3 regions of the Streptomyces sp. NPDC051364 genome follow, and region 2 is predicted to be linked to each of the others. Evidence: riboswitches for the same ligand, from Rfam matches in the RefSeq annotation. Region 2 holds a riboswitch; each other region holds the start of a gene.
The links. Region 2 has a riboswitch for cobalamin ahead of AB0M76_RS25630 (cobalamin biosynthesis protein). Riboswitches for the same ligand answer to the same signal wherever they lie in the genome.
Positions count from the first base shown of each region.

Region 1 (6,719 bases), on a different contig from region 2:
GTCCCACTCGGCGGGGTCGCCATCTCGGCCGCCATCGCCGAGACCTTCGCCCGCCGGCCCTACCCGGGCGGGCTGACGTACTCCGGGCACGTGCTGGCCTGCGGAGCCGCCGTGGCGACGATCAACGTCATGGAGGAGGAGGGCATCGTCGAGCAGTCCGCCCGCACCGGCGCGGAGCTGCTGGGGCCGGGCCTGCGCGCCCTCGCCGAGAAGCACCCGTCGGTCGGGGAGGTCCGCGGTCTGGGCACGTTCTGGGCCCTGGAGCTCGTACGGGACCGGCAGACGCGCGAGCCGCTCGTCCCGTACAACGCCTCCGGGGCGGACAACGCGCCGATGGCCGAGTTCGCCGCCGCCTGCAAGAAGGGCGGGCTGTGGCCGCTGACCGCCGGCAACCGCATCCACATCGCCCCGCCCTGCAACATCGGCCCGCAGGACGTGGCCAAGGGCCTCGCGATCCTCGACGAGGCGCTGTCGGTCGCGGATACGCACACCGTCTGACCTGCTGCGCTGTGCGGTCGCCCAAGCCGTGGGTGCCGGTGTTCGGACGATCTGTACGGGTAACAACGCCGTTCGCGCATGTTGCAATCCGAAGCAGCACCTACGGACCGGGATGCACGTCAGTCCCGGGGCGGCCCCTCGGGGCCGAACGGCGGGGAGCGGGACGTCCTGCGGTCGGGGGCGGCGCTGGACGCCGGGCGTACGGGATCCAGACCACCGGACTCCGTGTTCCCGAGGCACCGAAGGAAGACACCATGAGCAAGCACGTCCTGGCGCAGAACCAGTACGGCAAGGCCGAGAACCGCATCGTCAAGGTCACCCGCAAGGGCGGCGACGGGTCTTGGCACGAGATCCGCGACCTCAACGTCTCGGTCGCGCTCCGCGGCGAGTTCCGCGACGTCCACCTGACCGGCGACAACGCCAACTGCCTGCCCACGGACACCACCAAGAACACGGTGTACGCCTTCGGCAAGGAGCACGGGATCGCCTCCCCCGAGGCCTTCGGCATCCTGCTCGCGAAGCACTTCGTCTCCTCCCAGTCGCCGATCCGCGAGGCGCAGATCCGGATCGAGGAGTACGTCTGGGAGCGGATCCCGGTCCCGACGCGCAAGGAGCAGCACTCCTTCGTCCGCAAGGGCCAGGAGGTGCGCACCGCGCAGATCACGTACAGCGAGACGACCGGCCTGCAGGTCATCTCGGGTCTGAAGGACCTGACGGTGATGAACTCGACCAACTCCGAGTTCCACGGCTACATCAAGGACAAGTACACGACGCTCAAGGAGGCGTACGACCGCATCCTGGCGACCAAGGTCACCGCGCGCTGGGCGCACTCGGCGCTGGCCGCGGACGACTCCGCGTACGACTGGGACCAGTCGTACAAGAAGGTCCGCAAGAACATGCTGGAAGCGTTCGCCGAGACCTACTCGTACTCGCTGCAGCAGACCCTCAACCAGATGGCCGAGCGGGTGCTCGACCACTGCCCGCGGGTCAACGAGGTACGCCTGAACCTCCCCAACAAGCACCACTTCCTCGTCGACCTGGAGCCCTTCGGCCTCAAGAACGACAACGAGGTCTACTTCGCGGCGGACCGGATGTACGGCCTGATCGAGGGCACCGTGCACCGCGACGGCGTGCAGCCGGTGATCGCGACGAGCGACTGGATCGTCGCCTGAGTCGCGTAAGTCGCGTAACGGCTCCCGCATACGTTCGGCCCGGACCGCGTCGCGGGGTCCGGGCCGTTCTGCTGCCTGCGGCCCGTTCTGCTCCGGCTACTTCCCGACCGGCTGTCCGAGCTGAAGGTTCCACCGCCCCAGCCGCCCGGTGAGGCTGGTCACCGTGTCCGGCCGTACGTCGAGGCGCCAGAAAGCGGCGGCCGGCAGCTCCAGCGCGGACACGACGGCCGCCCGGACGACGGCCTGGTCGACCACGGCGCGATGCGTGCCGGTGGGCAGGGCGGCGAGGGCGGCGCCGACGCGGGCGATCAGCGCGGTGACGGACTCCCCGCCGGGCGGCGCGTAGTCGGGGTCCGCCAGCCAGCTCCGGACGGCGGCCGGATCCTCGGCGGCGACCTCGTCCAGGGTCCGCCCGGCCCACTCCCCCGTGTCCGGGCCCTGCAGGCCCGCGTACTGCGGGCAGGGGTCGCCGTGGCCGAAGCGCACCTGTCGTGAGGCGTCCTCGAATGGACGTCTCACGAACTGAACTCGTACTACGTCGCTCTTCATAAGGGGAGCGTAAACGCGGTACGGTCTCGGACGACAACCTAAAAAAGACGACGGTATGACGGAAGTACCGGTGAAAATCCGGCACGGTCGCGCCACTGTGAATCCTCCCGGAGGGGGAGGAGAAGTCAGACCCGCCATGTCGTCGCTAGCACCACTGACCGGGACGCGTGTTCCCTCTGGAGGTTCTGCCATGGCTCACTCCGCCGTGCCCACGACGGCCCCTGCCGTCACCCCGATCTCGCTCTCCGCGCTCGCCCCCTGGGCCCTGTTCGTCGGCGTCCTGATGCTGGTCCTGCTCTACCTCGTCGGTGCCGAGCAGGGCGCCACCGCGCTCTTCGAGGGCGACACCGTCCACGAGTGGATGCACGACGGTCGCCACCTCCTCGGCTTCCCCTGCCACTGATCTCCGCCTCGGCAAGGGAAGAACCGAACCATGAACTCCATCTCCCCCCGCGTCCTGCTGGTGCGGGGCATGCTGGCCGGACTGCTCGCCGGCGTGGCGGCGTTCCTCGTCGCGTACGTCCTCGGTGAGGCCAAGGTCGACGCGGCGATCGCCATCGAGGAGGCGGGCCACGCCGCCCACGAGCACGGCGAGGAGGCGGCCCCGGTCAGCCGGGCCCTCCAGGCCACGGCAGGCCTTGGCACCGGCACGCTCCTGTACGGGATCGCGCTCGGCGGGATCGCCGCGCTCGTGTTCTGCTACGCCCTGGGCCGGATCGGCCGCTTCGGCCCTCGGGCCACGGCCCTGCTGGTCTCGGGCGGCCTGTTCGTCGCCTTCAACCTGGTGCCGTTCCTCAAGTACCCGTCCAACCCGCCGGCCGTCGGGGACCCCGACACCGTCGTCCGGAGGACCACCCTCTACATCCTGATGATCGCGTTGAGCGCGCTGCTGTCGGCGGGCGCGCTCATCCTGGGCCGGCGCCTGGCGCCCAAGCTCGGGAACTGGAACGCCTCGATCGTCGCCTCGGTCGGCTTCGTCGCGGTGGTCGCCATCGCCTACGCGGCCCTGCCCGGCATCAACGAGGTCCCGGCGGACTTCCCGGCCGCCCTGATCTGGCAGTTCCGCCTCGCGACCGTGGCCATCCAGGTCGCGATGTGGACGACTTTCGGCCTGGCCTTCGGTTTTCTTGCCGAACGGGCCCTTGCCCCGGCCGCCGCACCCCAGGAGGCTGTACAGCCCGCGAGCTGACGATGAGGGGGCCGGTAGTACATGCAGACGGCGATCTGGGAATGGCGCGGCTGGACGGGCGCCGTCCCGTTCTGGCTCAACACCGTTCTGCTGCTCCTGGCCCCTTTCACCGCCGCCACGCTGCTGGCCCAGGTCGGCATCATCACGGCCCTGGCCGCCCTCGGCGGCCTGGCCCGCCACCTCTGGTTCGGCGACTACGGCCACCCGGCCATCCACCTCGCCGCCGCCCTCATGGGGGCGGCGGCGATCGTTTTCGTCCTCGTCTGACCCTCCCCGGCCCCGGGTGCGCCGCCCCGGACTCACAGGGTCGGGTCCATGAGCTTCAGCGTGTACGCCCGCCGGGTGCGGGACCACACGCTGCCGCACGCCCGCCGGCGGAGCGCATTGCGCAGCGCCGTCGTCCTGTTCAAGCCCTTCGGGTTCCAGGCGACCTGGTCCTACCTCGGCACCGTCGGGGACCTGGACCGGGACGGGGACGCGCTGCTGCGGGCGCTGAAGAAGCTCGAGTCGAGCCGGGACGCGGGGATTGCCGAGCGGGCCGCGTTCGCCGAGCGGCGGCGCGAGGAGAAGCGGATCCTGCACCGGCAGCGTCCCTCGGCCGCCGACACGGAGTTCTTTCGGGGGCCCCGCTGGCCCGGGCCCGACGGGCATCGGGCGGCGGTCCACGAGGTCGCCCGGCTCTGGCGCGCTCACGCCGGGCCGGTTCCCGAACTGCCGCCGGGGGCCACCGGGGCGGCCGGCCTCGACATCGTGGTGTGCGGGCACGTCCTCTTGTACCTGATGGCCGGCGGCCGTCTGGACCGGTACCGGCTGGATGCGGTCGAGGAGTGTCTGCCGGAATTGCGCCGCTGGGCCTCGCTGCCATCCCCGCACGACGCGGCATGCACGCACTTCCGGCGTCTGCTGAGGTTGGCCGAGCTGATCCTCAACGACCCCGACGGCGCTGCGCGGCCGCAGTAGCCGGTCTGCCGTCCACCCGTGCGCGGTGCGTGGTGCACTCGTTCGGCCGTATCCGGCGCAATCCTCGGGACAGGGGCGGTGCACCCGTCACCAGCTGGGAAGACGTCCGGGGCGGAGTGTCGACACGCCTGTGACGTCGCGTCAGTCTTCGGCGTTGTAACCGGTACTGACGGGCAGCGAGGGGTTCCACTGCTCTCAGGAGACCCGGCCGCCGGAGCCGGGGGGATCGGACCAGGAGGGAATTCCATGCCCCGCGCCAAGTGGGTGGTCGGCGTGCTGACAGTGGCTCTGCTGGGCACCGGCATAGGGATGTTGCGCAGCACCGAGGGCGCGCGGCCCACCGCCGCCACCGCCGCCGACGCGCTGCCCTCGCGGGCCCTGGGCCTGTCCGGTCACCGCCGACTCGTCGAGCAGCTGGAGCACTCCGGACAGCACGCCGCAGCCAAGGGGCCCCGACCCGCGCGGGCCGCCGGCATCACACCGCTGCGGGCCGCACGACCGCTGCGGCTGCACATCCCGAGTCTGGGGGTCGACCTGCCGCTGGGCGGGGACGGGGACGAGGCCTCCTGGGACCACGACACCCCGGCCCCGGGCTCGGTCGGCACCGCCGTGGTCACGGCCGCCGACCTGCACCTCGCCGAGCTGCGACGCGGGCTGACCGTCGAGATCGCGCGCGCGGACGGCCGTACCGCCGTCTTCACCGTCGACCGTGTCTCGCCCGGCGGTTTCAGCGGTCGCGGCCAGCGGCCCGGGCGGGCCCAACTGCGGCTGGTCAGCGGTGAGACCACGGTCCTGGCGCGGCTGACCGGCCGCCACCGCACCGGCTGACCCCGCCGGCACCGCCCCCGACCGCCCCCGACCGCCCCGCGCACCGGCAGCCGCCTCGGCTTCCTGTCATCCGAGGGGGGTGTCTTCGTCCCCCGGTCGGGGGCTTCTGCGGTCCGGTCGGGGAGTCACCCGGCGTATCGGGGCAGACCCCTCGCATGAGCGGGACACGGCATGCACGCACGGCACTGGCCAGGGCCCTTTCGGCGGCCTGTGTCGTGCTGCTGTGCCTGTTCGCGTCCGGTCCCCCCGTCACGACGGCCGCAGCGGCGGCCGCCGCCCTCGAGCGCACCGGGTCCGGCGCGCCGAGCGAGCCGGGCGCCCCCGTCGAGGGGGAGTCCGATCCGGCCACGGATCCCGAAGTGCGGCCCGCCGTACGCCTGGTCGTGCGCGGACTGCCGGGTGTACGGCAGCTGCCGCGGCCGGTGTTTCACGTGAAACAGACCGGTCAGGCGATGCGCGCCGACTCGTTCGGGACGGCCGGGCCAGTGCCGTCCGCGGGGACGGTGCGGGGTGTGGTCCTGCGCTGCTGAGCGGGCCGAGCAGCAGCGCGTACCCCCACACACCCCCTGAACACGGTGAGGTTCCGGCATGCCCATCGACCCGTACGCCGCCCTGAACGCCATGCTCCGCGCCGAGGTCACCCGCTACACCCCGCCGGCCGCGAAGCCGCCGAGCCGTGGGACCGATGGCGAGGACACCCCCGCCCCCGCCGCCTCCGTGGCCGCGGTGGCCACCTCCGCCACCGGCTCCGAGTCCTCGCCCGAGGACTGACCCCCGGAATACGGGCAGGCGCCGGTTCCCGTACGGGGACCGGCGCCTGCCTCTGCCTCCGGCTCAGGCCTCGCGTTCGTAGAAGCGGTAGAACGCCACCAGTCCGACACCGACGCCGGTGATCAGGCCGATCCAGCTCGAGCGGAGGACCGAGTGGTCGGTGAGGCTGTTCAGGTAGCCCACGGCGATGCCGGCGAAGACGCCGTACGCCGCGGCGTGCACCTCCCGCTTCAGCCGGGGGCCGACGCGGGCGAGGGTGAACATGATGGCGGCGAAGACGGCGCCGCACAGGATTCCGTAGAAGACGTTGCCCGCATCGACCGGTCCCGTCTGGCGCTGCATGAAGGCCGCCCAGACGCCGTAGACCAGTCCGAGGAGCAGCGCCCGCGTCAGCTGGCCCTTGCTCGCTTCGTCCATGCCGGTCGCCTGCAAGTGCCGCCTCGGGGCGGTGGGTGCCGCATGTGCCATGACAGGGCTCCTCTCTCCCATCATCCAGGGCACACCCGCCGCCCCCGACCGGCAAGTGGATCAGCGGATCGGTGGATCAGCGGCCGTGTACCGCCACGGCGTGCCACGCGCCGCGGCGGCACCACCGGCCCCCGTCCGAACGCCCGCCACCCGCCCGCAGCAGCACCGCTCGCGCCCCGCACCGTCCCGGCTTTCCCTGGTGACGTGCGCACCTTCCTCTCGGCGGTACTCATCGTCCTCGTGACCGTCCTCGTGCCCGCCGGCGCCGTCGCGTACTGGGCCGA
Region 1 is NZ_JBFBAH010000001.1:457,909-464,627, reverse strand. Features, by position in the region: gene AB0M76_RS02260 (aspartate aminotransferase family protein) at 1-498, shown strand, start outside; gene pucL (factor-independent urate hydroxylase) at 753-1,670, shown strand; gene AB0M76_RS02250 (histidine phosphatase family protein) at 1,767-2,189, opposite strand; cobalamin riboswitch at 2,224-2,373, shown strand; gene AB0M76_RS02245 (CbtB-domain containing protein) at 2,410-2,622, shown strand; gene AB0M76_RS02240 (CbtA family protein) at 2,653-3,408, shown strand; gene AB0M76_RS02235 (hypothetical protein) at 3,430-3,675, shown strand; gene AB0M76_RS02230 (hypothetical protein) at 3,724-4,368, shown strand; gene AB0M76_RS02225 (class F sortase) at 4,615-5,196, shown strand; gene AB0M76_RS02220 (hypothetical protein) at 5,352-5,726, shown strand; gene AB0M76_RS02215 (hypothetical protein) at 5,785-5,967, shown strand; gene AB0M76_RS02210 (hypothetical protein) at 6,031-6,435, opposite strand; gene AB0M76_RS02205 (hypothetical protein) at 6,640-6,719, shown strand, end outside.
Region 1: another riboswitch for cobalamin. It lies ahead of AB0M76_RS02245 (CbtB-domain containing protein); the one in region 2 lies ahead of AB0M76_RS25630 (cobalamin biosynthesis protein).

Region 2 (6,719 bases):
ATCGCGGTATCAGCGGCAAAATCAGGACGAAGGTCCCGATGACACGACGGGCCAGTACACCGCTCCGCCCACGCCAGTTCATCTTCCGTTCACTCAGGTTGCCTACGGTCGCCGAGCCACTGACGTCAAACAGAAGCCTGGGTAAATGGAGCACATAACGCTTCTCCTCGGGATCGTGATCATCACCGCTCTCGTGTTCGACTTCACGAACGGTTTCCACGACACAGCCAACGCGATGGCCACCACCATCTCGACCGGCGCCCTCAAGCCCAAGACGGCGGTGGCCATGTCCGCCGTGCTCAACCTCGTCGGCGCGTTCATGTCCGTGGAGGTCGCCAAGACGATCTCCAAGGGCCTGGTCAACGAGGAGGGCATCCAGCCAGAAGTGATCTTCGCCGCCCTGGTCGGCGCGATCCTCTGGAATCTCGTCACCTGGCTGGTCGGACTCCCCTCCAGCTCCTCCCACGCGCTGATGGGCGGCCTGGTCGGCGCGGCCGTCGCCTCCGCCGGCCTCGGCGCCGTCAACGGCGGCACGCTCGTCAGCAAGGTGCTGCTCCCCGCGGTCGCCGCGCCGATCGTGGCCGGTGTGGCCTCGATGCTGGCCGCCAAGGTCACGTACAAGCTGGGCGGGAACGTCGGCAAGAAGACCTCCGCCAAGGGCTACAAGGCCGGTCAGATCGCCTCGGCCGGACTCGTCTCCCTCGCGCACGGCACCAACGACGCGCAGAAGACGATGGGCATCATCACCCTGGCGCTGGTCGCCGGCGGCGCGCTCGCACCCGGCTCCAACCCGCCGGTCTGGGTCATCGTCTCCGCCGGCATGGCCATCGCCCTGGGCACCTCCCTGGGCGGCTGGCGCATCATCCGCACCATGGGCAGCGGCCTGACCGACCTGCAGCCGCAGCAGGGCTTCGCCGCCCAGACCTCGGCCGCCAGCGTCATCCTGGCCTCCTCCAGCCTCGGCTTCTCGCTCTCCACCACCCACGCGTGCTCCGGCGCCGTCATGGGTGCGGGCCTGGGCCGCAAGGGCGGTGCGGTCCGCTGGTCCACCGCCACCCGCATGTTCATCGCCTGGGGCCTGACCCTGCCGGCCGCGGCCGTCGTCGCCTCCGGTGCCGAGCTGGTCATGCGTACCGGTGACCTCGGCGTCGCCGCCGTCGCGCTCTTCCTGATCGCCTCCTGCGTCGCCATCTGGGTCATCTCCCGCCGCCAGGTCGTCGACCACGGCAACGTCAACGACGTGCAGCCGGCCGCGGCCGAGGAGCCGGGTGTCGTCACCACGGCGATGGCAGCCGTCACCGTCCCGCCGACCGTGGCCGCCGCCGGTACGACCGCCGCGGTGACCGACGAGGACCTGAAGGCCACCATCCCGGCGGCCGCCCCGACTGCGCCTGCGGCCCCCGCAGCCGCGGTCTGACCCCGAGAACGACAGAGGAATCCGCAGTATGAAGATCGACTGGGCAGCACTCGGCTCCGTCTTCGGGGTCAGCCTCTCCGCCACCGTCGCGCTCGTGGCCCTGTTCACCCTGGGCCTGGTGGGCCTCTCCAAGCACGAGACCGCCACCGAGCAGGGCGGCACCGCCACCCTGGCCCGCAGCGGCGCGTACGCCTGCTTCGCGCTCGTCGCGGCGGCCGTGGCGTACGGCATCTACCTGATCGTCAGCTGACCGATTCGGGCACGGCACACAAAAGCTCCCTCCGGGCTTCCCGGGGGGAGCTTTCCCGTACCTGAGGCCCGGCGTGGTGACCTGCCTCGCCGCAGGTCAACGGCGAGTTGACGGGCCTTCGCGGTGCGTGGTGGACTGCCCGAGCCAATACGGCGGCATGGAGAGGAAGTCCGGTGCGAATCCGGCGCGGTCCCGCCACTGTCACCGGGGAGCACGCGGCACGTGCGCCCCGGGAGCCAGGAACTCCCACCGCCGGACACGTCGAACCAGGGCGCGGACCCTGAGTGAGGACATACCTGCCACCATGCGTGCCGATCGCGTCTTCGCGTACGGCGCCACGGCGGGCCTGATCGGCGACCGGATCCTCGGTGATCCGCGCCGAGGGCACCCCGTGGCCGCCTTCGGACGAGCAGCCGCCGCTGTCGAAGGCGCCCTGTGGCGCGACGACCGCGCCCGGGGCCTCCTCCACACCCTCGTGTGCGCCGGGGGCGCGGCCGCCGTCGGCGCGCTGGGCGCCCGCGCCGTGCGCTCCCGGCCCGCAGCCGCCCGTATCGCCCTGACCGCAGCGGCCACCTGGGCCGTCGTCGGCGGCACCTCCCTGGGCCGTGAGGCCCGCGCCATCGGCGGCGCGCTCGCCGCCGGGGACGCCGAGGTGGCCCGGGAGCGGCTGCCGCACCTGTGCGGGCGGGACCCGCAGGCCCTGGACGAGCAACAGATGGCCCGCGCCGTCGTGGAGTCGGTCGCCGAGAACACCTCCGACGCGGTGGTCGGGGCCCTGGTGTGGGGCGCCGCCGCCGGTGTCCCCGGGCTGCTGGCCTTCCGCGCCGTGAACACCCTGGACGCGATGGTGGGCCACAAGTCGCCGCGCCACCTGCGCTACGGCTGGGCCTCGGCCCGGCTCGACGACCTCGCGGGCTGGCCGGGCGCCCGGCTGACCGCGCTGGCCGCCGTACTGGCCGGACCCGACCGGCGGGGAGCCGTACGGGCCTGGCGTGCGGACGCCGCGAAGCACCCGAGCCCGAACGCCGGCCCGGTGGAGGCCTCGTTCGCCGGGGCCCTCGGCGTACGGCTGGGGGGCACTCTGGCGTACGCGGGACGGGTCGAGCACCGGGCCGTACTGAACGGCGAGTCGGGGCGGCCGGTGCAGGTCGCGGACATCGAACGGGCGGTGCGGCTGTCACGGCAGGTGACGTGGCTGGCGCTGGGGGCTTGTGTGGCACTGCGCTGTGCGGTGTCACGTGTTGCTGGGAGGGGACGCCCGTGAGCGGCGGAAAGCTGGGCGGGGGACTCCTCGTCGCCGGTACGACATCGGACGCGGGCAAGAGCGTGGTCACGGCGGGCATCTGCCGCTGGCTGGCCCGGCAGGGCGTGAAGGTGGCGCCGTTCAAGGCCCAGAACATGTCGCTGAACTCGTTCGTGACGCGCGAGGGCGCCGAGATCGGGCGGGCGCAGGCGATGCAGGCGCAGGCGGCGTGCGTGGAGCCTACGGCGCTGATGAACCCGGTGCTGCTCAAGCCCGGCAGCGACCGCAGCAGCCAGGTGGTGCTGCTGGGCAAGCCGGTGGGCGAGATGAGTGCCCGGGGCTACCACGGGGGCAGGCAGGAGCAGCTTCTCGGGGTCGTCACGGACTGCCTGGAGCAGCTGCGGGGCACGTATGACGCCGTGATCTGCGAGGGGGCGGGCAGTCCGGCCGAGATCAACCTGCGCCGGACCGACATCGTGAACATGGGCATCGCGCGGGCCGCACGGTTCCCGGTGGTCGTGGTCGGAGACATCGACCGGGGCGGGGTCTTCGCCTCGTTCTTCGGGACGACGGCGCTGCTGTCGCCGCAGGACCAGTCGCTGATCGCCGGATACATGGTGAACAAGTTCCGCGGCGACGTGTCGCTGCTGGAGCCGGGCATGGAGATGCTGCGTTCCCTGACCGGCCGGGCGACGTACGGCGTGCTGCCGTTCCAGCACGGGCTGGGCATCGACGAGGAGGACGGGCTCCGGGTCTCGCTGCGGGGCGCGGTGCGCGAGTCGGTCGTGGCGCCGCCGGTAGGCGAGGACGTCCTGCGGGTCGCGGTGTGCGCGGTGCCGCTGATGTCGAACTTCACGGATGTCGACGCGCTCGCGGCGGAGCCGGGGGTCGTGGTGCGGTTCGTGGACCGGGCCGAGGAGCTGGTCGACGCGGACCTGGTGGTGGTTCCGGGCACCCGGGGCACGGTGAAGGCGCTCGAGTGGCTGCGCGAGCGCGGCCTCGCCGATGCACTGGTGCGGCGGGCCGCGGAGGGCCGGCCGGTGCTGGGCATCTGCGGCGGCTTCCAGGTGCTCGGCGAGCACATCGAGGACGAGGTCGAGTCCAGGGCGGGCTCGGTGGACGGGCTCGGCCTGCTGCCGGTACGGATCCGCTTCGAGCGGGAGAAGACCCTGGCGCGCCCGGAGGGTGCGGCGCTGGGCGAGCCGGTGACGGGCTACGAGATCCACCACGGGGTGGCCGAGGTCCTGGGCGGGGAGGCGTTCATCTCTGATGACCATGGACGCAGTCTGGAAGGCTGCCGGGTCGGGTCGGTGTGGGGCACGCACTGGCACGGCTCGCTGGAGTCGGACGGCTTCCGCCGGGCGTTTCTCCGTGAGGTGGCCGCGGCTGCCGGACGCCGCTTCGTCCCGTCCCCGGACACCTCGTTCGGCGCCCTGCGGGAGGAGCAGCTGGACCTGCTGGGCGACCTGATCGCCGAGCACGCGGACACAAATGCCCTGCTCCGCCTGATCGAGACCGGGGCCCCGGCCGGCCTCCCGTTCCTCCCCCCGGGGGCCCCGTGACGGCGGCAGCCCCAGGCAGACCCGCACATCGCACCCGGCCCGCGGCCACCACCCCGTACGACCGCACCGGCCCGCGCACGCGTACTCGTACTCGTACCCGCAAAAGGAGAGGCACCGCATGAGCACGCCCTACCCGTTCACCGCAGTGGTCGGCCAGACCGACCTGCGGCTGGCGCTCCTGCTCAACGCCGTGAGCCCAGCGGTCGGCGGCGTGCTGGTCCGCGGCGAGAAGGGGACCGCCAAGTCCACCGCCGTCCGCGCGCTGTCCGCGCTGCTGCCGCAGGTGGACGTCATTCCCGGCTGCCGCTTCTCCTGCGCTCCCGCCGCCCCCGACCCGGCCTGCCCCGACGGCCCGCACGAGCCCGGCCCGGGCCAGGACCGGCCCGCGCGCATGGTCGAGCTGCCCGTCGGCGCCTCCGAGGACCGCCTCGTCGGCGCCCTCGACATCGAGCGGGCCCTCGCCGAAGGCGTGAAGGCCTTCGAGCCCGGCCTGCTGGCCGACGCGCACCGCGGCATCCTGTACGTCGACGAGGTCAACCTCCTCCACGACCACCTGATCGACCTGCTCCTCGACGCCGCCGCGATGGGCGCCTCGTACGTGGAGCGCGAGGGGGTCTCCGTACGCCACGCCGCCCGCTTCCTGCTCGTCGGCACCATGAACCCCGAGGAGGGCGAGCTCCGCCCGCAGCTCCTCGACCGGTTCGGGCTGACCGTCGAGGTGGCGGCCTCCCGCGAGCCCGCCCAGCGCGTCGAGGTGGTGCGCCGCCGGCTCGCGTACGAGGACGACCCCGCCGGGTTCGCCACCCGCTGGTCCGGTGACGAGCAGGACATCCGCGCCCGCGTCGTGGCCGCCCGGGCCCTGCTCCCGAAGGTCCGCCTCGGCGACGCCTCGCTGCTGCAGATCGCGGCGACCTGCGCCGGCTTCGAGGTCGACGGCATGCGCGCCGACATCGTGATGGCCCGCACCGCGACCGCGCTGGCCGCCTGGGCCGGGCGGACCGACGTACGCAAGGAGGACGTACGGCAGGCCGCGCTGCTGGCGCTCCCCCACCGGCGGCGCCGCAACCCCTTCGACGCGCCCGGCCTCGACGAGGACAAGCTCGACGAGATCCTGGACCGGTTCCCCGACGAGGAGCCGGAGAACGAGACCGACCCGGACCCGGAGCCCGAACCCGAGGGCCCGGACGACGGCGGTCCGCAAGACGGCGGCCCCGACGGCGGAGGCGGCGGGGTTCCCCCGCAGAGCGGACCGGACGCACCCGAGCCCGAGGCCCCCGAGGCACCCGAGGCGCAGGACGACACGGCGCCGCCGGCCCCGGACGCCCCGGAGTCCCCCGAGCCGCAGCCCGCCTCCCAGGACGGCGCCGCACCGGAGCAGGCCGCCGTACGGGCCGCCGAGCCGTTCCGGACCAAGATGCTCAGCGTGCCGGGCCTCGGCGAGGGCGCGTCCGGGCGGCGTTCGCGCGCCCGCACCGCGCACGGCCGGACCACCGGCGCCCAGCGCCCCCGCGGCCACCTGACGAAGCTGCACCTCGCGGCGACCATCCAGGCCGCCGCCCCGCACCAGAAGGCTCGCGGACGCAGCGGGCGCGGGCTCGTCGTCCGCAAGGACGATCTGCGCCAGGCCACCCGGGAGGGCCGCGAGGGCAACCTGGTCCTCTTCGTCGTCGACGCCTCCGGCTCGATGGCTGCCCGGCAGCGCATGGGCGCGGTCAAAGGGGCGGTGCTCTCGCTGCTGCTGGACGCCTACCAGCGCCGGGACAAGGTCGGCCTGATCACCTTCCGCGGCGCCGCCGCCGAGCTGGCGCTGCCGCCCACCTCCTCGGTGGACGCGGCCGCGGCCCGGCTCGAGCAGCTGCCGACGGGCGGGCGCACCCCGCTCGCCGCGGGCCTGCTCAAGGCCCACGAGGTGCTGCGCATCGAGCGGTTGCGGGATCCGAGCCGCCGTCCGCTGCTCGTGGTCGTCACCGACGGGCGGGCCACCTCGGCCGGTTCCGTCGGCGGGGACCCGCGCGAACTCTCGGGCCGCAGCGCCCGGCTGCTCCAGGCGGAGGGCGTCGCGTCGGTGGTCGTGGACTGCGAGTCGGGGCCGGTCCGGCTGGGGCTGGCCGGTGTACTGGCCGCCGACCTCGGCGGGCCCGCCGTCACGCTCGACGGGCTGCGGGCCGACTCGCTGGCCGGGCTCGTGAAGAACGTACGTACCGCAGTGACTTCACCGTCTCACCACACCACCAGGAGGGCCGCGTA
Region 2 is NZ_JBFBAH010000013.1:58,414-65,132, forward strand. Features, by position in the region: gene AB0M76_RS25620 (inorganic phosphate transporter) at 146-1,417, shown strand; gene AB0M76_RS25625 (hypothetical protein) at 1,446-1,667, shown strand; cobalamin riboswitch at 1,782-1,933, shown strand; gene AB0M76_RS25630 (cobalamin biosynthesis protein) at 1,972-2,931, shown strand; gene AB0M76_RS25635 (cobyric acid synthase) at 2,943-4,472, shown strand; gene AB0M76_RS25640 (putative cobaltochelatase) at 4,591-6,719, shown strand, end outside.

Region 3 (6,719 bases), on a different contig from region 2:
GCGGCGATCGAGCGGGCGATCGAGCGGCCGTGGCGGGCGCTGTGGTACGCGACGACATCGGCCTCGGCGATGACCTGGACGGCCCGGAGGGTCATCAGGGAGGGGTCGCCGGGGCCGAGCCCGACGCCGTACAGCTTTCCGGTGCGGGCTGCGGTGCTGGCTGCGCTGCTCATTCTTCCTCGCTCGCGATCGCGTTGACGGCGGCGGCCGCGATGGCGCTGCCGCCGCGCCGGCCGCGCACGATCAGGTGGTCGAGGCCGGAGACGTGGGCGGCGAGCGCGTCCTTGGACTCGGCGGCGCCGATGAAGCCGACCGGGACGCCGATGACGGCGGCGGGGCGCGGGGCGCCCTCCTCGATCATCTCGAGCAGCCGGAACAGCGCGGTCGGCGCGTTGCCGACGGCGATCACGGAGCCCTCCAGCAGGCCGCGGTCGCGCCAGACTTCGAGGGCGGCGGCGCTGCGCGTGGTGCCCATCTTCGCGGCGAGGGCGGGCACGGCCGGGTCGGAGAGGGTGCAGATCACCTCGTTGTCGGCGGGCAGCCGCTTGCGGGTGACCCCGCTGGCGACCATCTGCACGTCGCAGAGGATCGGCGCGCCGGCGGTCAGGGCGGCACGCGCGCGCAGCACGACGTCGGGGGTGTAGCCGAGGTCCTGGGGCAGGTCGGTCATTCCGCAGGCGTGAATCATGCGTACCGCGACCTGGGCGACGGAGGCGGGCAGCCCGGAGAGGTCCGCCTCGGCGCGGATCGTGGCAAAGGACTGGCGGTAGATCGCCGCGCCGTCCTTCTCGTACTCGAACACTGTGTACTCGCTCATTTCTTCGCTGCGTCGTGGGAGGTGGTGCGGCGTGCGTCCGCGAGGGCCGCGGGAAGTTCGGAGGTCTGGAGGCCGCGGCGCGGGGTGCGGCCGGCCGCAGAGAGGTCGTAGCCCGTGGGTGTGGCGACCACGTCCACCCACGCGGTACCGCGGGGGTGCCCACACCGGCGTTCGCACCCGGACCAGTGCACGGGCAGGGGGCCGGTCGCACGGGTGACGGCGGCGCGCGCGTCGGCGCGTACGTCCGCGAGGGATTTGGCGCAACCGGGGCGTCCGGTACAGGCGGTGACGGACCGCCAGGGGTCGTCAGGGGCGGTGACCAGCCCGGCCTCGGCGAGGGCGGCCAGCTCTTGTGCTGCGGCGCGGGCGGGCAGGCCGGGGACGACGATGCCGCGCCAGGGGGTCAGGCGGATGCGGCCCGTGAGGCCGGCCAGCAGGCGCCACTGCGCGGTGGTCAGGCGGCCCAGCGGTGCGAGGACGCTGAGCGCGGCGGTGCCGTGGGGCCCTTCGACGATGCCGGGCTCAGGGGCCGGGGAGCGCCGGGCGTCTTCCCGTACGAGGGCGGCCTCGATCCCGGCGGCGGCCAGCCGCACACCCAACTCACCGGAGAGCAGGGCATGTTCGGCGGGCAGCTCGGCAACCCGCCAGGCCCGGGTACCGGCTTCCCGGACGGCGTCGAGGAAGTACGCGGCGGCCACGAGGGCGGCCCGGGGCGCGTCGGCCGCGGCCACGAGCAGGGCGTCCGCCGGATCGGCCGTCCACAGCAGGGTTCGGTCGGCGTCCCGGGCGACCAGGTTCACGTCCGCGGCGAGGGAGGTGACGTCGCCGCGGCCGTCGTCGAGGGCGAACAGGAAGCGGCCGGACAGCCCGGCCGCGGGCGCGCTCGTGCACAGCAGCCGGTCCAGCTCTGCGACCCAGGGCGCCACGTCGGGCAGGCCGCGCCGGTCGAGGCCGGTCAGCGGCGAGGCGACGATGTTGCGGACGCGCTCGTGGGTGGGCGCGGGCAGCAGGCCGGCGCGGACGAGCACGGACTGCAGTTCGCCGCCGCAGCCCGCCCCGAGGCCGCGCAGTTGCGCATTGCCGCGGGAGGTGAGGTCGATGTGCCCGTCGCCGAGCCGCTCCGCGGCATCGGCCAGCAGCGAGGCCGCGTCCGCGTCGAGCATCCCGCCGGGTACCCGGACCCGGGCCAGGAACCCGTCGTCCGCGGCGTGCAGCCGCAGCGCACCGGGGCAGGCGTCACCGCGGTCGCGTATGACGGGTTCGTCCCGCGATGCGGCGGAGGGGGGCTGGGGCGGCATGGCGGCGAGCATACCCACGATTCCCCCGCCCCGACCTGTGGCCGTCACCACCCACCCCTCCGCGCAGCGGTGGTGCGCGGGCGGGCTCGGCGCTCCGCGGAGCGGGGGGGGCGCGCGGGGGGTCGGGGGGCGGGGGCGGGTCCGCCGGTCGGGCGCCCGGGCGCGGGCCACCCCCACTCCCGGTCAGGGAGATCGCCACCTAAGATGACCAGCGGCGGAGCCACATGGCCCGCCGGGAGGAAGCCCGGTGCGAATCCGGCGCGGTCCCGCCACTGTGAACCCTGCAGAGCAATCCGCCGGGTGAGTCAGGAACTCCCGCTGTCCTCACTGCCCGGGGCGCGGAAACCCCGAGGAAGGCCTGCCGCCGCATGATCCTGCTGCTGTCGACGTCCGACACCGATCTGCTCAGCGCCCGCGCCGCGGACGGCCCCGTGCCGTACCGGTTCGCGAACCCGTCCCGCCTTCCCCTCGACGACCTGCCCGGGCTGCTCGACGGCGTCGACCTGGTCGTCGTACGCCTCCTCGGCGGCCTGCGCGCCTGGCAGGACGGCCTCGACCTGCTCCTGGCGCCGGCCCAGACCCGCCCGGTGGTGGTCCTGACCGGCGAACAGGCCCCGGACGCCCAGCTGATGGAGGCCTCCACGGTCCCGATCGGCATCGCGGCCGAGGCGCACGGCTACCTCGCCCACGGCGGCCCCGCCAACCTGGACCAGCTGGCCCGGTTCCTCTCCGACACCGTGCTGCTCACCGGCCACGGCTTCGAGCCGCCGGCCGCCGCGCCGACCTGGGGCCCGCTGGAGCGCACGCCCGGGACCACCGAGGGTCCGCGGATCGCCGTGCTGTACTACCGCGCCCACCAGATGAGCGGCAACACCGCCTTCGTGCACGCCCTGTGCGATGCGATCGAGGCCCAGGACGCCCAGGCGCTCCCCCTCTACGTGTCCTCCCTGCGCGCTCCGGAGCCGGACCTGATCGCCGCGCTGGAGTCGGCTGACGCGGTCGTCACCACCGTCCTCGCGGCCGGCGGCACCAAGCCCGCCACCGCCTCGGCGGGCGGCGACGACGAGTCGTGGGACGCGGGCGCGCTGGCCGCGCTCGGCGTCCCGATCCTGCAGGCCCTGTGCCTGACCGGCTCGCGCAGCGCCTGGGAGGAGAGCGACGAGGGCCTGTCCCCGCTCGACGCCGCGACGCAGGTCGCCGTGCCCGAGTTCGACGGCCGTCTGATCACCGTCCCGTTCTCCTTCAAGGAGCTCGACGAGGACGGCCTGCCCGCCTACGTGGCCGACCCCGAGCGCGCTGCCCGCGTCGCCGGCATCGCCGTCCGGCACGCCCGCCTCCGGCACATCGAGCGGCGCGACAAGAAGCTCGCGCTCGTCCTCTCCGCGTACCCCACCAAGCACTCCCGCATCGGCAACGCGGTCGGCCTCGACACCCCGGCCAGCGCCGTGGAGCTGCTGCGCACCCTCATCGCGGGCGGCTACGACTTCGGCCCCGTCGAGGAGATCCCGGGCCTGGTCTCCGGCGACGGCGACGAGCTGATCCGCGCCCTGATCGAGGCCGGCGGCCACGACCAGGACTGGCTGACCGAGGAGCAGCTGGCCCGCAACCCGGTCCGCATCCCGGCCGCCGACTACAAGCGGTGGTTCGCCGAGCTCCCCGCCGAGCTGCGGGGCAGCGTGGAGCAGCACTGGGGCGAGGCCCCGGGCAACATGTTCGTGGACCGCTCCGCCAACCCGGAGGGCGACATCGTCCTCGCGGCCCTGCGCCGCGGGAACCTGCTCATCCTGATCCAGCCGCCGCGCGGTTTCGGCGAGAACCCGATCGCGATCTACCACGACCCGGACCTGCCGCCGTCGCACCACTACCTGGCCGCTTACCGCTGGATCCAGGCGCGCGCCGAGGACGGCGGCTTCGGCGCCGACGCGATGATCCACCTGGGCAAGCACGGCAACCTGGAGTGGCTGCCGGGCAAGAACGCCGGCCTGTCGGCGGCCTGCGCGCCCGACGCCGCGCTCGGCGACCTGCCGCTCATCTACCCCTTCCTGGTCAACGACCCGGGCGAGGGCACGCAGGCCAAGCGCCGCGTGCACGCCACCCTGGTCGACCACCTGGTGCCGCCGATGGCGCGCGCGGAGTCGTACGGCGACATCGCGCGCCTGGAGCAGCACCTGGACGAGTACGCGCAGATCTCGGCGATGGACCCGGCCAAGCTGCCGGCCATCCGCGCCCAGATCTGGACCCTGATCCAGGCCGCGAAGCTCCACCACGACCTGGGTCTGGAGGAGCGCCCGGACGACGAGGGCTTCGACGACTTCCTGCTGCACGTCGACGGCTGGCTGTGCGAGGTCAAGGACGCCCAGATCCGCGACGGCCTGCACGTCCTGGGCGGCGCCCCGACCGGCGAGGCCCGGGTCAACCTGGTCCTCGCGATCCTGCGCGCCCGTCAGATCTGGGGCGGTACGACGGCCCTGCCCGGCCTGCGCGAGGCGCTCGGCCTGGACGAGTCCGCGGCCACCCGTACGACCGCCGACGAGGCGGAGGCGGCGGCCCGCGCGCTGGTGCAGGCGATGGAGGACGCGAACTGGGCCCCGGAGGCGGTGGCTTCGCTCGCCGCCGGCCACTCGGCGGACGTGGCGGCCGTACTGGACTTCGCGGCCCGGGAGGTCGTCCCGCGGCTGGCCGGCACGACGGACGAGATCGCCCACGTCGTCTCGGCCCTGGACGGCCGCTTCGTCCCGGCGGGCCCCTCGGGCTCCCCCCTCCGGGGCCTGGTGAACGTCCTCCCCACGGGCCGGAACTTCTACTCCGTGGACCCGAAGGCCGTCCCGTCCCGCCTCGCGTGGGAGACGGGCCAGGCCCTGGCCGACTCCCTCCTCACCCGCTACCGCACGGACAACGGCGAGTGGCCGGCCTCCGTCGGGCTGTCCCTCTGGGGCACGAGCGCGATGCGCACCTCCGGCGACGACGTCGCCGAGGCGCTGGCCCTGCTCGGCGTCCGCCCGGTCTGGGACGAGGCCTCGCGCCGCGTCACCGGCCTGGAGCCGATCCCGCTCGAGGAGCTGGGCCGCCCGCGCATCGACGTCACGCTGCGCATCTCGGGCTTCTTCCGGGACGCGTTCCCGCATGTGATCGGCCTGCTGGACGACGCGGTACGGCTGGCGGCGTCCCTGGACGAGCCCGCCTCGGAGAACTACATCCGGGCCCACGCCCAGGCGGACCTGGCCGAGCACGGTGACGAGCGGCGCGCGACGACCCGTATCTTCGGCTCGCGCCCGGGCACGTACGGCGCCGGCATCCTCCAGCTGATCGACTCCCGCGACTGGCGTACGGACGCCGACCTCGCGGAGGTCTACACGGTGTGGGGCGGCTACGCGTACGGCCGCGGCCTGGAAGGCCGCCCGGCCCGCGCCGAGATGGAGACCGCGTACAAGCGGATCACGGTGGCCGCGAAGAACACGGACACCCGCGAGCACGACATCGCCGACTCGGACGACTACTTCCAGTACCACGGCGGCATGGTGGCCACGGTCCGCGCCCTGCGCGGCACGGCCCCGGAGGCGTACATCGGCGACTCCACCCGCCCGGAGACGGTCAAGACCCGCACCCTGGTCGAGGAGACGTCCCGCGTCTTCCGCGCCCGCGTGGTCAACCCCAAGTGGATCGAGGCGATGCGCCGCCACGGCTACAAGGGCGCCTTCGAGCTGGCGGCGACGGTGGACTACCTCTTCGGCTACGACGCCACGACGGGCGTGGTCGCGGACTGGATGTACGACAAGCTCACGGAAACCTACGTGCTGGACCCGACGAACCGCGCCTTCCTGGAGGAGGCCAACCCCTGGGCCCTGCACGGCATCGCGGAACGCCTCCTGGAGGCCGAGTCCCGCGGCATGTGGGAGAAGCCGGACCCCCAGATCCTCGAATCCCTCCGCCAGGTCTACCTGGACACGGAAGGCAACCTGGAAGGCGACTCGGAGTAGTCCGCACCGCACGGAGCCGGACCGGCCTCCTCACCGCGTACGGGTGGGAAGGCCGGTCCGGCTCTATGCGTTCCGGCTCCCGGGCTGCTCAGCTCAGCCGTACGGGCAGGCTGAGGAGCCCGCGGTGGCGGGGGTTGGACTGCCACCGCGCCTCGTGCGTCTCGTCCAGGCGCAGGCGGGGGAACCGCTCGAGGACCCGGGTGAGGGCGATCTCGCCCTGCAGGCGGGCGAGCGGCGCCCCGAGGCAGTGGTGGATGCCGTGGCCGAAGGCGAGGTGGCGGCCCGCGTCGGTCCGGCCGATGTCGAACCGGTCGGGGTCGGCGAACACGGCCGGGTCCCGGTCGGCGCCGAGGAGCGAGATCTGGACGAACTCGCCCTTCTGGATGGTCACTCCGCCCATCTTGATGCGCTCGGTGGCGTAGCGGAACGACGCGAGGCCGGACGGGGACTCGTAGCGCAGGACCTCCTCGACCGCGCCGTGCACCAGCTCCGGGTCGGCGCGCAGGGCGGCGAGCTGGTCGGGGTGGGTGAGCAGGGCGTGGATGCCGTTGGCGACGAGGTTGACCGTGGTCTGGTGGCCGGCGACGAAGAGGAGGAAGGACATGGATGTGATCTCGTCCTCGGTGA
Region 3 is NZ_JBFBAH010000002.1:44,962-51,680, reverse strand. Features, by position in the region: gene AB0M76_RS04120 (precorrin-2 C(20)-methyltransferase) at 1-173, opposite strand, end outside; gene AB0M76_RS04115 (precorrin-8X methylmutase) at 170-817, opposite strand; gene cobG (precorrin-3B synthase) at 814-2,115, opposite strand; cobalamin riboswitch at 2,310-2,451, shown strand; gene cobN (cobaltochelatase subunit CobN) at 2,484-6,092, shown strand; gene AB0M76_RS04100 (cytochrome P450) at 6,181-6,719, opposite strand, start outside.
Region 3: another riboswitch for cobalamin. It lies ahead of cobN (cobaltochelatase subunit CobN); the one in region 2 lies ahead of AB0M76_RS25630 (cobalamin biosynthesis protein).